DNA from 3 places in the Bradyrhizobium sp. BLXBL-01 genome. Region 3 is predicted to be linked to each of the others. Evidence: predicted binding sites of a transcription regulator. Region 3 holds the regulator's gene; each other region holds the start of a gene.
What was found. The regulator LexA, encoded in region 3, represses DNA repair genes until DNA is damaged. The targets are predictions, from matches to a motif close to TGTTCNNNNTGTGTTCNG.
Positions count from the first base shown of each region.

Region 1: a site for LexA is predicted at 4,356-4,373, ahead of ACNJYA_RS26275 (ImuA family protein). Genes of this name have one in related genera too.
Region 2: a site for LexA is predicted at 3,222-3,239, ahead of recA (recombinase RecA). Genes of this name have one in related genera too.

Region 1 is NZ_CP182471.1:5,642,691-5,648,899, reverse strand. It holds gene ACNJYA_RS26290 (inorganic phosphate transporter) at 1-1,480, opposite strand, end outside; gene ACNJYA_RS26285 (UdgX family uracil-DNA binding protein) at 1,598-3,040, opposite strand; gene ACNJYA_RS26280 (putative DNA modification/repair radical SAM protein) at 3,040-4,275, opposite strand; gene ACNJYA_RS26275 (ImuA family protein) at 4,438-5,226, shown strand; gene ACNJYA_RS26270 (Y-family DNA polymerase) at 5,123-6,209, shown strand, end outside.
Region 2 is NZ_CP182471.1:3,119,328-3,125,536, forward strand. It holds gene ACNJYA_RS14180 (hypothetical protein) at 1-38, shown strand, start outside; gene ACNJYA_RS14185 (hypothetical protein) at 139-396, shown strand; gene ACNJYA_RS14190 (hypothetical protein) at 427-615, opposite strand; gene ACNJYA_RS14195 (DUF2798 domain-containing protein) at 862-1,119, shown strand; gene ACNJYA_RS14200 (hypothetical protein) at 1,756-1,926, opposite strand; gene ACNJYA_RS14205 (hypothetical protein) at 2,083-2,283, opposite strand; gene recA (recombinase RecA) at 3,331-4,419, shown strand; gene ACNJYA_RS14215 (hypothetical protein) at 4,520-5,518, shown strand; gene ACNJYA_RS14220 (hypothetical protein) at 5,515-6,209, shown strand, end outside.
Region 3 is NZ_CP182471.1:3,939,119-3,945,327, forward strand. It holds gene ACNJYA_RS18265 (glutamine--tRNA ligase/YqeY domain fusion protein) at 1-154, shown strand, start outside; gene ACNJYA_RS18270 (YybH family protein) at 164-550, shown strand; gene ACNJYA_RS18275 (DUF2171 domain-containing protein) at 747-980, shown strand; gene ACNJYA_RS18280 (ComEC/Rec2 family competence protein) at 1,077-3,356, shown strand; gene ACNJYA_RS18285 (hypothetical protein) at 3,482-3,916, opposite strand; gene lexA (transcriptional repressor LexA) at 4,292-4,993, opposite strand; gene ACNJYA_RS18295 (molybdopterin molybdotransferase MoeA) at 5,170-6,209, opposite strand, start outside.

The DNA of each region.
Region 1 (6,209 bases), 1.7 Mb from region 3:
ACAGCACATGGGTGGTGGAGACCGGCAGGCCGAACACGTCGGCCGCGCCGATCGTGGCGGCGGCCACGAGCTCGGCGGACGCTCCTTGCGCATAGGTGAGATGGCTCTTGCCGATCTTCTCGCCGACCGTGATGACGATGCGTTTCCAACCGATCATGGTGCCGAGGCCGAGCGCGATCGCGACCGCGATCTTCACCCAGTTCGGGATGAACTTCGTGGCGGCGTCGAGCGATCCCTTGTAGGCGTTCAGGGTCGCAATCTCCTCCTTGTTGAGATCGTTCTCCTTGTCCTTCATCAGGAAGCGGATCGCTTCGGAGGTCATGTACATGTCGTTGCGGGTGTTGCCGACGGCTTCCGCGGGCACCTTGTTCAGCGTGCCGTATTTGGCGACCTGGTCGCCGACGTCCTTCACCAGAACCGCGAGCGAGGGATAGGTCCCCTCGTTGATGTGGCGCTGCGTGATATACTGCGTCACGGCGGGACGGGGATCGCCGATGATGCTGTGGCCGGCGCCCTTCGCCGAGATCACCCTGGCGGCGGCATCCGAGGTCTTCTGGAACTGGACGACCTGCGATTCCGGCAGCGCGCGGTTGAGCGCGTAGGCCGTCGGCACGGTGCCGATCAGGATCAGCATGATCAGGCCCATGCCCTTCTGGCCGTCGTTCGAGCCGTGCGCGAAGCTGACGCCGGTGCAGGTCGCGATCAAGAGGCCGCGGATCCACAGCGGCGGCGCCTTGTTGCCTTCAGGCGCGGAATAGAGCGCCGGGTTGCGCACGATGAACTTGAGCACGAGCAACAGCGTGGCGGCGCAGATGAAGCCGAACAGGGGCGACAGCAGCAGCGCGTAGCCGATCTCGGTCGCCTTGGTCCAGTCCACGCCCGAGGTGCCGTCGCGGCCGCGCATGACGGCGTTGGCGATACCGACGCCGATGATCGAGCCGATCAGCGTGTGCGAGGAGGAGGCGGGCAGGCCGAAGAACCAGGTGCCGAGATTCCACAGGATCGCGGCGATCAGCAGCGCGAATACCATGGCGAAGCCGGCGCTGGAGCCGACCTGGAGGATCAGCTCGACCGGCAGCAGCGAGACGATGCCGAAGGCGACCGCGCCGGAGGACAGGAGCACGCCGAGGAAGTTGAAGAAGCCCGACCACATCACCGCGACCTCGGCCGGCAGCGAATGGGTGTAGATCACGGTCGCCACCGCATTGGCGGTGTCGTGGAAGCCGTTGACGAATTCGAAGCCGAGCGCGATCAGGAGCGCGATGAACAGAAGGATGTAGGGCAGATAGGTCGTCACCCGCGTGCCGGTGGCGTTGACGTCGACATAGATGCTGTAGGCGACGAACAGCAGGCCCGCGGCGAGGATGCCGAAGAACAGGATCATCGTCAGCGGATTGAAGCCCTTGTCGAGATTTGGCCGTGAGGCCGGCTGGATCGGCGCGGGATCGGCTACCGCGCGGTCAAATGCTACATCGGTCATATCTGGACGCCCCTTAACTTTCAGGTCCAGGTATTGTCCGCGATGGATTTGAAGGCTGGATGACAACCGACGCGCGAAAGCCGTTTTCCTGCAAGTATGCCGTCGTCCTGCCAGTGCCTAGGCCGCCCGCGCGGCCTTCTTCTGCAAGCCGGCGGCGATCTTCAAGTCCTCGACAAAGCGTCGATACTCCAGCACCTTGGCTTCGGGATCGGGCAGCCGCAGCAGATAGGACGGATGCACCGTCACGAGCGCTTTGCGTCCGTCGGGAAGATCGATCAACCGGCCGCGGTTCTTGCCGATCGGAGTGATCTTGCCGAACACGCTTTGCGCGGCGGTGGCGCCCATCGCGACGATGAGATCCGGCTGGATTGCTGAAACTTCCCGCTCATACCATTGCCGGCACGCCCGGATCTCCGGGGTGTTCGGCTTCTGGTGCAGGCGGATCTTTCCGCGCGGCACGAATTTGAAGTGCTTCACCGCGTTGGTGACATAGACCTTCTTGCGGTCGACGCCGGCTTCCTTAAGCGCACGGTCGAGCATCTGGCCGGCCGGACCGACGAAGGGGTGACCGGCGAGGTCTTCCTTGTCGCCGGGCTGCTCGCCGACCAGCATGATGTTGGCATTCTCGGGGCCTTCGCCGAACACGGTCTGCGTCGCGTCCTTGTAGAGATGGCAGGCGCGGCAATGGGCGGCTTCCTCGCGGAGCCCATCGAGATCGTCGGCAGCTGGCTTGCGTTTCATCGGAGCCTCCGGCCGCTTCTGAGGCTTATGCGGATCGGTTGCGGCATTGGCGATCATGGCACCGGTCATGCGTTCGGCGTCCTCGATCAAGGGCTTAATGATCGAAGCCTCGGGCAGGTTCCTCCAATATTTCTTCGGCATCTCGGCCTGCATCGCCTTCACCTTGAGCCGGGCCGGATTGAAGATGCTGGCATAGTAGCGCCGCCAGGTTTCCTCGAGCCGGTCTTCGCCCGGCGCCTCGCTCTTGCTGACGCCCGGCGTGAACGAGAGCGCGTGGCCGTCCCAATGCGCGCAGAGGTCCGGGGTCAGGATCGACCAGGGCATGTCGGCAAAACGCTTGGCGAAGAACGGCGCGGCGAGCTCGACGATGTGATGCTCCGGCTCGAACCATGCGACGTAATGCGCCTGGCGTTCCCGGCCGATCTCGCGGAAGCGCACGAAGGCATGCATCTTGTGCTCGTCGCGATAGACCGCTTTCGCCATGGCCGTGACCTGCGCGACATCGGGGTCTGTCGCGACCTCGATGAGATCGTGGTTGTCCTTCAGCCGGAACAGCAGGCGATAGAGGATCGCAAAGCGCTCGCCGTCGCGGTGCAGGATCGCCGCCTTCGCGAGCTCGACGAATTTTGCCGAGACATTGAAGGTGCTGTCGTTCACCTCGAGGATCGGAGACGGCGCGGGCGGCGCGAACAACTCCGCTTCGCCGCCTTGCACGGTCCAGGTGACATCGCTGGGTGGCACGTGGTGAAGCACGAGGCTCCGCGCGGCTTTGCGCCAGCCGTCGAAATCGGTTTCGGTGTCGAGGGTGATGTACTGCATCAGAAGCCAAATCCCAGTTGAGTTGCTTTGGGCTTGAATCGTTCGATCAGCCCGGCAGCGTCGAGCCGGTGTGGGGCGGGGCGGTGATCGCTGAGGACGATGAACGGCAGCACCTTGCTGCGGGGCACATGCAGCCGCGCGAGATCGGCGAGGCGGATCGTGGTGGTTCGCCGCGTCGCGATGATGCGTTCGACCGTCCTGGTGCCGAACCCCGGAACGCGCAGCAGCTCCTCGCGGCTGGCGCGGTTGACGTCGAGCGGGAAGCGGTCGCGGTGGCGCAGTGCCCAGGCGAGCTTGGGATCGATGTCGAGCGGCAGCATGGCGCTGTCGTCGACGATCTCGCCGACATCGAAGCCGTAGAACCGCATCAGCCAGTCGGCCTGGTAGAGCCGGTGCTCGCGCAGCAGCGGCGGCGCCCGCAGGGGGAGCGCGCGGCTGGCATCGGGGATCGGGCTGAAGGCGGAGTAATAGACGCGCCGTAGCCGGTAGGCGCCGTAGAGATTGGCGCTGGTGTGGAGAATGGTGTGATCGGAGGCGCTATCTGCGCCGACGATCATCTGCGTACTTTGTCCGGCGGGCGCGAAGCGCTGCGGCTTGGCCTTTGTTTTCGTTGTGCGGTTCTCCTCGGCCTCGTCCAGCTTCAGCCGCAGCCGACCCATGGTGCGGCGGATCGCGCGCACGTCCTTCTCCGGCGCGAATTGCTGCAGGCTGGTCTCCTCAGGCATCTCGATGTTGATCGAGAGACGATCGGCATATTTGCCGGCCTCCGCGATCAGCGCGTCGTCGGCCTCGGGAATGGTCTTCAGATGGATGTAGCCGCGGAAGTGATGCTCCTCGCGCAGTTTTCGTGCGACGCTCACCACTTGCTCCATCGTGTAGTCAGGGCTGCGGATGATGCCGGAGGAGAGAAATAGGCCCTCGATGTAATTGCGCCGGTAGAAGTCGAGCGTGAGCTTGACCAATTCGTCGATGGTGAAGCGGGCGCGTGCTACGTTCGAGGAGGCGCGGTTGACGCAATAGAGGCAATTGTAATTGCAGGCGTTGGTCAGCAGCACCTTGAGCAGGGAAATGCAGCGTCCGTCCGGCGCGTAGGAATGGCAGATGCCCATGCCTGGCGCGGTCGAGCCCATGCCCTTGCCATCACTGGAATCCCGCTTCTCGGTGCCGCTGGAGGCGCAGGATGCGTCGTATTTGGCGGCATCCGCCAGAATCTCCAGTTTGCGTTGCACGTCCATTTAGGAATCCCTTTGATTCAGCTCATGAATCCGACAGCGCGCCAATTCGATTGACTCTTCTGGCGCCGTTAGCTTTATATTAGAACATATCATGAACAAATGAGCCAGCCGTTGGTTCTTCTTTTGAAGGCCACGGCATCAATCTCTGAAGGAGCGGCGAGCATGAGCGGCGCACGCATCAGCGCGCTTGCGATCCTGCGCGGCCAGATCGAGCGCATCGAGACGGCGGAGGTCCTGCATCAACACGATCGCGTCGGCCTCGGCCACAGCGAGGCCGACAGCGCGCTGAAGGGCGGGCTCGCGCGCGCGGCGATCCACGAGGTGTTTTGCGAGGGCCGCCAGGGCGCGGCCGCGACGGGCTTTGTCATGGGCCTTGCCGGGCGCGTGAGCGCGCGCCGGCCGCTGCTATGGGTGCGGCAGGATTTTTCGGAGCTCGAGGCCGGCGCGCTGTCGATGAGCGGGCTCGCCGAGCTCGGCCTCGATCCGCGCCGCCTGGTGATGGTGCGTGCCGCCGATGTCGAGAGCGCGCTACGCACCTCGGCCGATGCGCTTGCCTGCGATGCGCTCGGCGCCGTCGTGCTCGAGCTCTGGGGCGAGATCAGGCAGTTCGATCTCGTGGCGAGCCGCAAGTTGACGCTCGCCGCGCAAGGCTCGGGCGTTACCGGGCTCTTGCTGCGGATGGCCGCGCAGCCGCTGCCCTCGACCGCGGAGACGCGATGGATGCTGCGTGCGGCGCATTCGCCGCCGGGCTCGGTGTGGAGTGCCTGGGGCGCGCCGGTGTTCGATGCCGAGCTCTTGCGCAATCGTCATGGCCCGTGCGGCCGGTGGATCATGGAATGGAATTGTGATGAGTGCCAGTTCAGTGAACCGTCGACGTATCCTCAGCCTGTGGCTGCCGCGCCTGCCCATCGACAGGATCCAGCGCTTCTTCAACAGCGCCGGGCTGGGTAAGGCCAATCATGAGCCTGATATCGTCGTCATCAAGGATAACAATGCGCTGGTGATCCATGCGCTGGACGAGGCCGCCGAGCGCCTCGGCCTGTATATCGGCCAGCCGCTCGCCAATGCGCGGGCGATGTGTCCGGACTTGCGTGTGTTCGACGCCGACCCTGTCGCTGATTCCAAGACGCTCAACGATATCGCCGACTGGTGCGACCGTTTCACGCCGCTGGTGGCGCTCGATGTGCCGCACGGGCTGTTTCTTGACATCACCGGCTGCGCCCATCTGTTCGGCGGCGAGGCGGCGCTGTTGCGGACATTAGTCCGCGCGCTCTGCCGGCAAGGCTTTGCCGTCAGCGCGGCGATCGCCGGCACCTCGATCTGCGCCCGCACGCTGACGCGGCAGGCATCCGGCACCATCGTTGCCGATGGCGGCGAGGCGGAGGCGATCAGGTCGTTTCCAGTCTCCGCGCTCGGTGCAGGTGAAGCCATCACCACCGGCCTGCGCCGGGCCGGGCTGAAGACCATCGGCGATGTCGCATCGCGCAGCGCCTCCGAGATCACGGCGCGGTTCGGGGCGCGCTTCTCCACGCTGCTCGCCCATGCGCTGGGGCAAGGCGATGCGCCGATCAGCCCGCGAAAACCGCTGCCCGATTACATCGTGGAAAAACGCTTTGCCGAGCCGATCGCGACCGACACCATGATCGCGATGACGCTGTCGCGGCTCGCCGACACGTTGATCGCGTCCATGGAGAAGCAGGGCAAAGGCGCGCGGCGACTCGAGGCCACGTTCTTCCGCACCGACGGCGTGGTGCGCGCGATCACGGTCGAAACCGGACGCCCCGTAACGCGAAGCGCCGTGGTCGACCGCCTGTTCCGCGAGCGGCTCGATGCACTCGCCGATCCCCTCGATCCCGGCTTCGGCTTCGACATGGTGCGGTTGTCGGCGAGCCGCACCGAGATCGTGGTGCAGGAGCAGCGCGATCTCGATGCTC
Region 2 (6,209 bases), 820 kb from region 3:
CGCCGAAGAAGTCCAAGAGCGGTACGGCCGCCAACTGACCCCGTTCCGGGGAGGCACGAAGTCTTTCCGACGGGACTCCTCTTGATCCGGCCCGCGCCCTACATTGTCCGTAGCGTAGTGCGTTGAGGAAGGCAGGACATGGCCGATCGTCCGCGGGATCTCGCCGAGCGGATGGCGCGCCGGCGCAAGATGGCCGGCAAGCCGGGGCCGACCGCGCGCGGCGATGGCTATCTGCGCGAGACTTTTACGCTGCCGCGCGCGGCGGCGCGGGAGAGGGCGCAGGCCTTCTTCGCCCGCTATCCCAAGGCCGGCTATATGAGCGAGGTCGAGACCTGGCGCGAATTGCCGGGCGGCGAGATCGAGTTCACGATGCGGCGGCTGCCCAGCGCGGACTGATGCGCTCTATGGCGCATGAGGGCGAACGGTTCAGGCCGTCTTTCGCCCGATCGCCTTCAGCTCCCGGTCGATGCGCAGCTGCACGCGCCGGATCGCCAGCAGGTCGATCCTGGTCTCGGTCTTGCCGGTCTTGATCTGGTCGCCGATGCGGAACTTCCATTGCCAGATTCCGGGAATCGCCGTCTTGGCGATGGTGAACTCGACGCCCCTGTGATTCATGGTCACCTCCCACGATTCACCTTCATGCCTGCAAACATGTTGGTCGTCGCAATATTCCGCAGGCAAGGAAAATCTGTCGCCGGCCGCACGCGAACGGCGCTCGATCTCCGTGGTTCTCCGACCATGAACAAAGTTCCTGGGCTCGGCGGGCCCACAGCGTGGTTCCGACCCGGGCGCCGGATCTGCTTCAGCTTGACGGCATGTGCCTTGCTTGCCTGATCGCGGGCAAGCAACCATGGGCCCCTCATGCTCGGCATTCCCCGCCGCTACTCTCACTTCGTCTTCGGCATCATCCAGTCCGGGCTGACCTCGCTGATCGCGGCGGGAATCGCGAGCTTTCCGGCAGGCAGCCCGGTGCTCTTCGTTCGGCACTGGATGGTGTCCTGGCTGATCGCATGGGCCGCGATGCTGCCGGTCGTGCTATTGGCGGCGCCCGCGATCCGCGCCTTCGCGCTGCGCCTGACCCGGGAGGAGCGGGAACCCAGCGCCGGCCGGCAGGCATGAAAAGGCCCCGCCTGGGGAGAGCCAAGCGGGGCTGAGAGTTGTTGGAGGCTGGGTGCTGGGCTGCAACACCATAGCCGAATGACCCTAGCCGGCTGAGCTTACGGCAGCCTGACAGGCGAACGACCGGCAGGAGCGTGATCGAAAGGCCGCAGACTGGCCCCGTACCGGTCCCAATTTCGACATCCGTCCGCACCACTGCGGACACACCCGTCGGCAAGATTTTCATCCGTTCGGCGCAGCCATGGGGGAAACGTGGCGCGCCGACAACGGGGTGGCATCATGGATAACGTAGAGCGGTCATTTGCCGCCGCGACGGCGGCTGGCTTCGTGGTGCTGGTGATAGGCCTGATTCTTCTGGCGCTGCTGTAGACGGGGATCGGCGTGCCGGGCGCTCGCATCGATGGGCGCCGGCGCTGCCGCCTTTCAAAAGCGGGAAAACAACCCCATGCACAGTAGGGTGCCGGGCAATTTCCTCGCTCGGCCAATGGGTTACGGGTAGTATTTAGATACCTTGGAGGCCCGCGGTTGCGGCAGCCGACTGGCGCTGCCGGGGTCGGGGATTCCGTCCAAACCGCCGGCTGGCGCCCCGTCGCGGGGCGGACCTCGACCCGCTCCGGAAGCCGGTCCTGGCGCTGCCTAGTGGACCTTGATCTCGTTCAGCGGCAGATGGAGCTCGGCGGCGCGCTCTTCGCGGTCCTTCTTGCGGAACTCGTTTTCCTTGCGCTCGAACTTCACCATCTCCTCGTGCGCCGCCTCCAGCAGCGGCTTTCGCCTGATCGTGTCGTGGTGCGTGTCGTTGTCCGTCATGAGCTGAGGTCCCCAAAAGTTGCGGTCCCATCCCCACAGAAAACCGGAGACCGCGAAAAGGTTCGGTGCCGCAGGATTACGGAAACATGACGGCGCGCCGGCCGCGCGTCGTTGATGCCGATCATATTCGCTTTGCGGAACCCGGCGGAGGCCCGGCTATTTCGGCGGCTGAAGCCCCGGCGATTTGACCCAATCGCTCAGATGATTGGCAACGTCGGCTTGGCGGGCCTTCTTGAGCAGCGCGTCCCGCTCCGGCCCGGGAGGAAGCTTGGACGCTTGCTCGCGGATCTGCTTCACCCATGCGGACAGCCGGTCCTGAAGGGTCAGCTGCTGCTTGAAACGTCGTCGCTTGAACATGGCGCGCTCTTTCCGTGCGAGGAGGCGGGAGCGCGAGGTGAGCGTTCTCATCACCGATAGTGGCCAAGATCCGCGCGGTGATGATGCATTAGGATCCGGAAATGGATCCGCGTCTGTTCAGTTGTGCACTCAGTGCAAAGCGGGGAGGGTGACGATCCAGCATGGCTGATTTGTTGGGCCGCAGAGGTCGGCTCCATCAACCAATGGGGCCGGCTCGCGAGGCGGCCCCAGGTCATCCCAGGAGCTTGTCAAAAGCCACCAAGGCACCGAATGCGGTTGCGGTGACGGCGAGGAAGGCCACGAAATACCATAGGCGATGCATGAGCGGATAATCCGGACGCTCCGCGATGGTTCATGCCGGCTCGACCAGCTCCCATCATTTGGTCAGCGCTTGCTGCACGTCGGCTGATTTTTGCGGCACCAAGGTTCGGGATTCTTGCAATCACCCGGATCGAATGCGGACGGCGCCCGGGCCGCCAACTGAGGCGGCCTTACTGCCGTTGAATGATGCTGGGAGGGAGATTCCCGTCGGCCTTGGGCAGCCCTTCGTCGTCTATCCGCTCCTTGAGATCGGCGGCCCTCTCAATGAAGCCAGCCGCCACTGCTGGGTCGGAACTCGTCTTGGCCAGCTTAAGTAGCGTCGCTGCTACTTCTCGGGTGTTCTTCGTAACCACGGCATTCCCTACATGGATCAAGTGCAGGGAAGAGTCTGGAACAGCCAATTCCGTTCCGATGCTCGGTACAAAAATGCACGCAAGCGATAGGAGGCCTCAGCTCCGGGGCTGGCACCGAGCTGAGGCCTTCGTGTCACCGTCACGTTGTCGAGGCGTGAGGCTGCTATCAAGTCACCTGCCAGAGCCCTAGTTCCGGGAAATCAGGGCACTCGGTATTTCTACCTAGGACACCGGGGGCACATACGGACAGCAGCAAAATCCACAAAGAACATATTGCGAACTGAGAACAAATGGGGTACATTGCTTTTATCGCCGAGCTGCCTCGCAACCGTTTGTCCCTCACGCGAATCCTCGCCATAAGGAGCACGACCCAATGTCCGCAACTGCCCTGCGTATCGTCGAAGGATCTTCCATGGACAAGAGTAAAGCTCTGGCCGCCGCGCTCTCCCAGATCGAGCGGCAGTTCGGCAAGGGCTCGGTGATGAAGCTCGGCAAGAACGACCGCTCCATGGATATCGAGGCGGTGTCCTCCGGCTCGCTCGGGCTCGATATCGCGCTCGGCATCGGCGGCCTGCCGAAGGGACGCATCGTCGAGATCTACGGGCCGGAATCCTCGGGCAAGACCACGCTCGCGCTGCATACGGTGGCGGAAGCGCAGAAGAAGGGTGGCATCTGCGCCTTCATCGACGCCGAGCACGCGCTCGATCCGGTCTATGCCCGCAAGCTCGGCGTCAACATCGACGAGCTCCTGATCTCGCAGCCCGACACCGGCGAGCAGGCGCTGGAGATCTGCGACACCCTGGTGCGCTCGGGCGCCGTCGATGTTCTGGTGGTCGATTCGGTGGCGGCGCTGGTGCCGAAGGCCGAGCTCGAGGGCGAGATGGGTGACGCGCTGCCTGGCCTGCAGGCCCGCCTGATGAGCCAGGCGCTGCGCAAGCTGACGGCCTCCATCAACAAGTCCAACACCATGGTGATCTTCATCAACCAGATCCGCATGAAGATCGGCGTGATGTACGGCTCGCCGGAAACCACCACCGGCGGCAATGCGCTGAAATTCTACGCCTCCGTCCGCCTCGACATCCGCCGCATCGGTGCGATCAAGGAGCGCGACGAGGTGGTCGGCAACACCACGCGCGTCAAGGTGGTCAAGAACAAGCTGGCCCCGCCCTTCAAGCAGGTCGAGTTCGACATCATGTACGGCGAGGGCGTCTCCAAGATGGGCGAGATCCTCGATCTCGGCGTCAAGGCCGGCATCGTCGAGAAGTCCGGCGCCTGGTTCTCCTATGACAGCCAGCGCCTCGGCCAGGGCCGCGAGAACGCCAAGGCGTTCCTGAAGGGCAACCCCGACATCACCGCCAAGATCGAGACCGCGATCCGCCAAAACTCCGGTCTGATTGCCGAGCAGATTTTGGCCGGCACGCCCGAGCGCGACGCCGACGGCGAGGAGCCGGCGGACGAGTAAGCCTTCAAGTAAAAGTTCGCGAGGAGCGGGCACTGAGGACGTTGAGTTGCCGACGTCTTCGGTGCCCGTTTGTTTTGCGTTGCGTTGATCAGGTGGTGCGATGAAGCGTCTGATCTTGACTGGATGGGGCGGCGGGAGTGCTTTCGCTCGATCGGGGTTGGCCGAGATCGTCATCCCGTTCCATTTTCAATTCGAGTGGGGGCCGCTCCCGCAGGCGGAAAAGCTCTCAGCTTATCTGGCTGCCTACACCGCAGAGCTTGGTCATGCCGAACATTGGTCGGATTGGGTCCGCTGGCCCCGCGGCGCCAAGGGCCGCAAATTGTCGCTGGCTGAATTTTGCGAGCCGTACGACGAGATCGAACTCTGGTTCGGAGCGACTGCCCGCGACCAATTGCAACTGGTCTGGTTGCTCGATCACCTCGGCAACCATCCTGCATTGGCGCAGAAGGTCGGGCTGCGATTGCTGGACTCCGACCTGTTTTTCGGCCCCGAATATGATTTCGCCGAGGGCGAACGCTATATTACCGTCGGGGATATCGGTGCGGAGGAGTTCGAGATTGCCAAATTGGCCTGGTCGGCCTACCGCGCGCCGACCCCGGAGCCCTGCATCGATCTGCTTCACCGCGATCTGAGCGCCTTGCTGATGCTGCGGCCAGCCTTGCTTCAGCTTCTGGCAGAGCTCCCGTCGCCTTTGACAGGGCTAGGCGCGACCGAGATTCGATTTCTGGAGATGCTCGACTGGTTTGCAAACACGAATCCGTTGTTCCATCTACGCTCGCTACGGGGCACTTGCGTGTGGGGTGAGGTCGAACTGGGATATTTGCTCGAAGGCCTTGCCCTCGGCCCCAAGCCAGCCGTGGCCGGGCTGGGCGACGAATTACGCACCATCGATCGATCTTGGCAATCTCAGAGCCCGGCACAAGGTTTATCTCCGCAGCCGGCTGTCGTTGACAGAGTTCGGCAAGGCCGTCCTGGCTCATCAGGAAGATTTCAGCCGTCACAATCCGATCGACCGCTGGTGGGGCGGCACGCATCTGACCAACGACCGTCTGTGGCGCTACGGCGCGGTTTTGACGAAGCCCTGAGGCAGCGGACATGACACGGCTCATCGTCACGACCGACTCGTCCATGGCCGGCGCCATTCAAGGAGCGGCCCTAGCCGACCTCGTGATTGCGATCGAGCGTCGGTTGGTTTGGGGACTATTGCCGTTCGACACGGAGCTCAAGGCGTTCTTCGCGCCGCGTGCGACGCAGCCACCCGGGCTCCATTGGCTGGACGATACGCCAGCCTGGCGTATCGAGAAATCGGGAGTTCGCGGGCAGGGATTGACCGAGCTGCTGTCGGAATGCGATTCGGCTGAATTGTGGATGGGACCAGAACCAAATGCGCAATTGTTTCTGTTCTGGCTGCTCGACCATTGCAGCAGCGAGAAAGCGGCGATCTCCAAACTCGTGATGCGTCACCTCGACGTGGCCGTCGGCGGTATCAAGCCGGAGCATCTCGCTAAGCTAGATCTGCCTGTTATCAAACTGGCGCAAGCTCACCTGGAGCTGGCTGGCCGCGTGTGGCGGGCCTATCGCGCACCGACGGCGCAGCCTTGGTTCGACCTCCTCAAAGCCGATTTAAGTCTGTTTCCGCAAGCGCAGCGTTGCGTTGCGGATCTCCTCGAAGAACTTCCGAGCGTCACGACCGGCCTTGGAGCCACGGAGATGAGGATATTGGAGCTGATCGCGCCGGGTGAGGTACCGCCCTTTGACGTCTTCCCGGGATATCAGAAGCCCAACGAGCG
Region 3 (6,209 bases):
GGCGTCCGTTGCCGAGAGCAATTCGACCGAGCCGATGCAGTTCGAGCGCCAGGGCTATTTCGTCCGCGACAAGGACTCGACGCCGGGCAAGCCGGTGTTCTCGCGCACGATCGGCTTGCGCGATACGTTCGCCAAGGAAGTCGCGAAGGGCTGAGGCGAGGGCATGAGCAGCGAAGCCGACGCCATCGTTTCCGCCATCATCGCGAAATGGTGCGCCGGCTTCGCGACGCTCGATGCGGCCGCGCTGTCCTCGCTCTATGCGAGGAACGCGTTCTTCTTCGGCTCGAACCCAAAACTCTATCGGGGCAGGGACGGCGTTGCCGATTATTTCAACGGCCTGCCGCGCTGGCGCAGGCCGAGCGCGACCTTCTCCGACGTGTACGCCGCGCAGGCCGGCCCTGACCTGATCAACATGGCCGCGATCATCACGTTCGATCTCGCCGGCGAGCGGGACGACCTCGTCGTCAAGATGAGCTGGGTCATCATCCGCGAGGAAGGCGACTGGAAGATCGTCAATCACCACGCCTCGTCGCAGGCGCCGCTGATTTAACGGTCGTTCCATCAGTGTCGTCATTCCGGGGCGCGCCACTCGGCGCGAGCCCGGAATCCATACTCACGATGGTGGTTATGGAATCTCAGATGCGCAATTGCGCATCATAGCTCGCGACTCCGTCGCGCCCCGGAATGACGATTGAAACGAACGCGCGCCTGCCGCGTTGGCCGCGATCCCAACCAAGGATCCCGCCATGCAGAACATCGCAGAGCATATGGAAGTCATCGGCGCCGACGGTGTCCATGTCGGCACCGTCGACAGGGTAGAGGGCAACCGCATCAAGCTGACCAGGAAGGACAGCGGCGAGGGCAGCCACAAGGGCCACCATCATTTCATCGACAAGGGCCTCGTTGCCGATGTTGAAGGCAACAAGGTGCGGCTGTCCGCCAAGGCGGACGTCGCCGTGACGATGGAAGAGGAAAAGTAGGGCGCTCCGTCGCCCGTTCCCGATCTGTACCGCTATTCGCGCAGCCGCACGGTCCGGTAGCCTCCGCACCCGTCGCGTATCGCAAGGTGCAGGGGAATGGCGGAGCCGGGGCGGCCAGGACGCTCCCAGGGAGTTGCCGGGACGTGGCCGGTCGGCCGCGCCGCCCCGGCCGGCGGCTTTGCGCCGGCGGGGTTTGGCATCTGGCCGGCCATCGTCGAAATGCTGCGCCAGTGGGCGCGCGCCGAGGCCGGGCCAGGCCGGCTGTTGCCGTGGGTGCCCGTCGCCTTTGGCGGCGGCATCGCGCTTTATTTCGCCGCCGATCATGAGCCGGTGCTGTGGGTGGTTGCCGCGACGGCCATCGCGCTGATGCTCGGCGCGGTGTTGCTCCGGCGGAGCCGGCTGTTTGCTCCTGCCATCATGATCGCGGCGGTCGCCGCCGGATTTGCCATGGCGACCTGGAAGACGGCGCGCGTCGCCCATCCCGTGCTCGCCAAGCCGCTTTATTCGGTGTCGCTGTCGGGCTTCGTGGAAGCGCGCGACATTCGCGAGCGTACCGATCGCTTCGTGCTGCGCGTCAGCGCGATGGAGGCGCAGCGCGGCGACGTCAAGCTCGAGCGCGTCCGCCTCTCGGTGCGCAAGGGCACGGCGCCCGAAGTCGGCAGCTTCGTGCAATTGAAGGCGCGGCTGCTGCCGCCGATCTCGCCGGTGCGGCCCGGCAGCTATGATTTCTCGCGCGACATGTTCTTCCAGAGCATCGGTGCCTCCGGCTTCGTGATGGGCGCGATCACGGCGTCCAGGCCGCCGGATGCCGGCGGCCTGCGGCTGCGCTACGCCGCCTTCATGCAGGGCCTGCGCGATGCAATCGACGCGCGCATCCGCGCAACGCTCGAAGGCGACAACCGGGCGATCGCAACGGCGCTGCTCACGGGGCGGCGCGATGCGATTACCGCGCCGGTCAACGATGCCATGTTCGTCTCGGGGCTCGGCCATGTGCTGTCGATCTCCGGCTATCACATGGCGGTCGTCGCCGGCGTGGTCTTCTTCGCGGTGCGCGCGCTGCTGGCCTTGATCCCGGGGCTGGCGGCCGGCTTTGCCATCAAGAAATGGTCGGCGGCCGCTGCGCTGGTCGCGGCGGCGTTCTACCTGTTGCTGTCGGGCGCGGAGGTCGCGACGCAACGATCGTTTTTCATGACGGCGGTGGTGCTGATCGCCGTCATGGTCGACCGCCGCGCCATCACCTTCCGCACGCTGGCGGTGGCGGCGCTGATCGTGCTCGCGGTCGCGCCCGAGGCGCTGGTGCATCCGAGCTTCCAGATGTCATTTGCGGCAACGCTCGGGCTGGTGGCGCTGGTGCAGATCGGCATGCCGAACCTGCTTGCCTCACCCGATCATTCCGCGACGGCGCGGATCGCGCTGTGGGGCGGCCGCGAGATCGCGATGCTGTTCCTGGCCTCGCTGATCGCGGGGCTCGCGACCACGCCATACGCCGCCTTCCACTTCCATCGCGTGACGCCATACGGCGTGCTCGCCAATCTCGGCGCCATGCCGGTGGTGTCGGCGCTGGTGATGCCGGCCGGGCTGTTGGGGCTGCTCGCGGCCCCCTTCGGGCTCGACGGCGTGTTCTGGTGGTTGATGGGAATCGGCATCGAGTGGATGGTCCTGGTCGCGCGCTGGGTGGCGGCCCTGCCGGGCGCCGTCGGCCGCATTCCGGCGTTCGGGATCGCGCCGCTGATCGCGGCGAGCCTCGGGCTCATCGTGATGGGCCTGTTGCGCACGCCCTTGCGCTGGTCCGGCGCCCTGGTGCTGCTGGCGGCGATCCTCTGGGGGCTGTCGATGCGCCAGCCTGATGTCCTGATTGCCGGGGATGGCGCGAGCGTCGCGGTCCGGGGCGGGGATGGGCGCTTGCAAGTGATCCGCGCCAGCAAGGACAGCTTCCTGCTGAAGGAGTGGCTGGCCGCCGATGCCGATCCGCGTGATGCCGGCAACGCCTCGTTGGCGAGCAGCGTGTCATGTGACGAGTCCGGTTGCGTGGCGCCGCTCGCGGACGGACGGCTGATCGCGTTGGCGACGCGCATCGACGCGCTGGCCGATGATTGCAGCCGCGCCGCGTTGGTGGTGACGGCGCGGCCCGCGCCGCCCGATTGCGCGGCGATGGTGGTCGATCGGGCGCGTCTTGCCAGTCAGGGCGCGCTGGCTCTGACGCGAAGCGCAGAGGGTTTTTCGGTGCAGGCGGTGAGGGCGAGAGGGGCAAGCCGTCCTTGGCTGCCGGCCGGCGCCGGCGAGGGGGATTTCGACGGCAGCCTCGTGCCGAAGACGGCCGTGCCTCGCAACCGGGACGCAACGCCATCGGAGGCCGACTTGCAGGCCGACGATTGAAGATCAATGCGGGGAAAAACCGGTCCGACGGGATCCCGCAGGACGCAAACCATACCATCTCGCCGGCCGCGGCCGGCGATGGCATTTGAATTTGGCCCTCGACTTTTCGGTCGGGGCCGACCGCGTCAGCCGATCGGCAGGCGCGTGATCGTGGGCCGCGTGTCGGCGACGATCTGCGGCTTGTGCTCGCGCTCGATGGCTTGCTGCGTCACCGGCAATTGCAGCACGGTCGCGCGCTGGCCTTCGACGAGCTGCGTCACCAGCACGTACTTGCCGTCCGGAAATTCGATCGCGTCATGATGGCGATCGGGAATGTGCGGGTCGATCTTGCCGAACTTGCCGACGCGGGAGTTGACGGTGCGCGTCCAGATCCAGCGGTTGTCGTAGCGGACGTTATCGGCGAAAGCGAGCTCCGTTCCCGGCAGCAGACAGACCGCGACGGAGAGATCGGCTTCGGAGGCGAAGCCGCGCGTCGAGGTGCCGCGGAAGGTTGTCGTGACGATCGTCTCGCCAACTTCGGCGGGGCGCGTCGCGACGGCATGCAGGCTATAGTCACACATCGGGTGCTCCTCATACTGGGATAGCGACCCGCGTCTCTTTCGAGGCGCAGGCCTCTATCAGAGTGGAAGCCTCCAACGCTCTGCTCGGTTATGGGCAAATCTGCGGCTCGCATCCGCAGCACGCGATCACATTATCTTTCCCGGATTCGATAGGAACAAACCTCGCGTCCTTGCATTTGGCCCGCACTATCGGCGCTGTCGGCACAACTCTACCGGCGGAGCGAAATGGCCGCGTGTCCGCATGGGCGAGTGTCGCGCGGGAAGAGGCGCCGAACAGTCAGCGCAGAACCAGAAAGACCATCCAGCCGGAGCGGACAAGTATCCGCTCCAATCTTGGATCGACGATCGAAGCGCGCGTAGCGCTTACTTCCGGTATCAGTACTTCCGGTAAAGCCCGATCAGCTTGCCCTGGATCTTCACGCGGTTCGGCGGAAGAATGCGGACCTCGTAGGCGGCATTGGCGGGCTCGAGCGCGATCGAGGCGCCGCGGCGGCGGAAGCGCTTGAGCGTGGCCTCCTCGTCGTCGATCAGCGCCACCACAATGTCGCCGGTATTGGCGGTCTCGTTGCGCTGGATCAGCGCCATGTCGCCGTCGAGGATGCCGGCCTCGACCATCGAATCGCCGCGCACCTCGAGCGCGTAGTGCTCGCCGGAGCCGAGCATGTCCGGCGGGACGCTGATGGTGTGGCTGCGGGTCTGCAGCGCCTCGATCGGCGTGCCGGCCGCGATGCGGCCCATCACGGGCACCGCGACGGGGCGCTCGCCCTCATCCGCGGGCGGGCTGGAGCTCGCGCGCACCTTGCCGAGATTGCCCTCGATGACGCTCGGGGTGAAGCCGCGGCGATTGCCGGCTGCGGCCTGGAGCTCGGGCAGCTTGATCACCTCGATGGCACGGGCGCGGTTGGGCAGGCGGCGAATGAAGCCGCGCTCCTCAAGCGCAGTGATCAGGCGATGAATGCCTGACTTCGAGCGCAGGTCGAGCGCATCCTTCATCTCGTCGAAGGACGGCGGCACGCCGCTTTCCTTCAGACGTTCGCTGATGAACCGCAGAAGCTCGTATTGTTTGCGCGTCAACATCTCGACCAAAGTCCCCCGGTTGATGTCGTTCGATTCCGAGACGATGAAGTCGGCAATAAGCCGCTACATCCTCGAAACAAATCATGAACGGACACTATATGTTCGATATGTGTTCCGCAACTGCTTAATTTATGGTGAACGCGGCCGAACTCGCGGAATGCGTGTGGCTCAGCAGCTCAGACGGGCAGCCGCAGCACCTCGCAAGGTGTGCCGGCCTCGGCCTTCGGCGCGAACGGTGCGCGCACGAGAAGTACCTGTGCCGCAGAGAGATTCGCAAGCAGGGAGGAGTCCTGATGGCTGACGGGAAGGGCGACGCGCGTGCCGTCGTCGCGCACCTCCAGCCGCGCACGCAGATAATCCTCGCGCTGATCGTTGGCGCCGAGGTCGCGGCCCAGCACGGCGCGCTCGCGCTGATGATGAATCACTGAACCGCCCGACAGGGCCCGAATCAAGGGCACCATGAACAGGAAGGCGCACACGTATGACGACACGGGATTGCCGGGCAGGCCGATCACGCGCATCGCGCCGAGGCGACCATGCATCATCGGCTTGCCGGGCCGGATCGCGATCTTCCAGAACGCCATCTCGATGCCTTCGCCCTTGAGCGCCTGCTGGACCAGATCGTGGTCGCCGACCGACGCACCGCCGGTCGTGACCAGGATGTCGGCACCGCTCTCGCGCGCGCGGCGGATGCCGGCGGACGTGGACTCCAGCGTATCGGCGGCAATTCCGAGGTCGATGGTCTCGGCGCCCTCGCTGCGGGCAAGGGCGTGCAGGGCATAGCCATTGGAATAGACGATCTGACCGGGACCAGGCGCGGTGCCCGGCATGACCAGCTCGTCGCCGGTGGCGAGAATCGCGACCCTCGGGCGGCGGATAACGCCGAGATAAGGATGATTCATTCCGGCGGCGAGGGCGAGATCGCGCTCGGTGAGACGGATTCCCTTGCGCAGCAGCACGTCGCCTTCGCGGAAGTCGACGCCCGCAGGGCGGATGTGCCGGCCACAAATTGCGGCTTCCTTGATCGTGACATGCTTGCCGTCGGCAATTGTGTCCTCCTGGATCACGACGGCATCGGCGCCGTCGGGAACGACGCCGCCGGTGAAGATCCGCACGGCTTCGCCGGGGCCGACCCTTCCCGCGAACGGCCGACCCGCCGCGACCTCACCGACGACGGTCAGCCTGGACTCGATGGCCGCGTCGGACGCGCGCACGG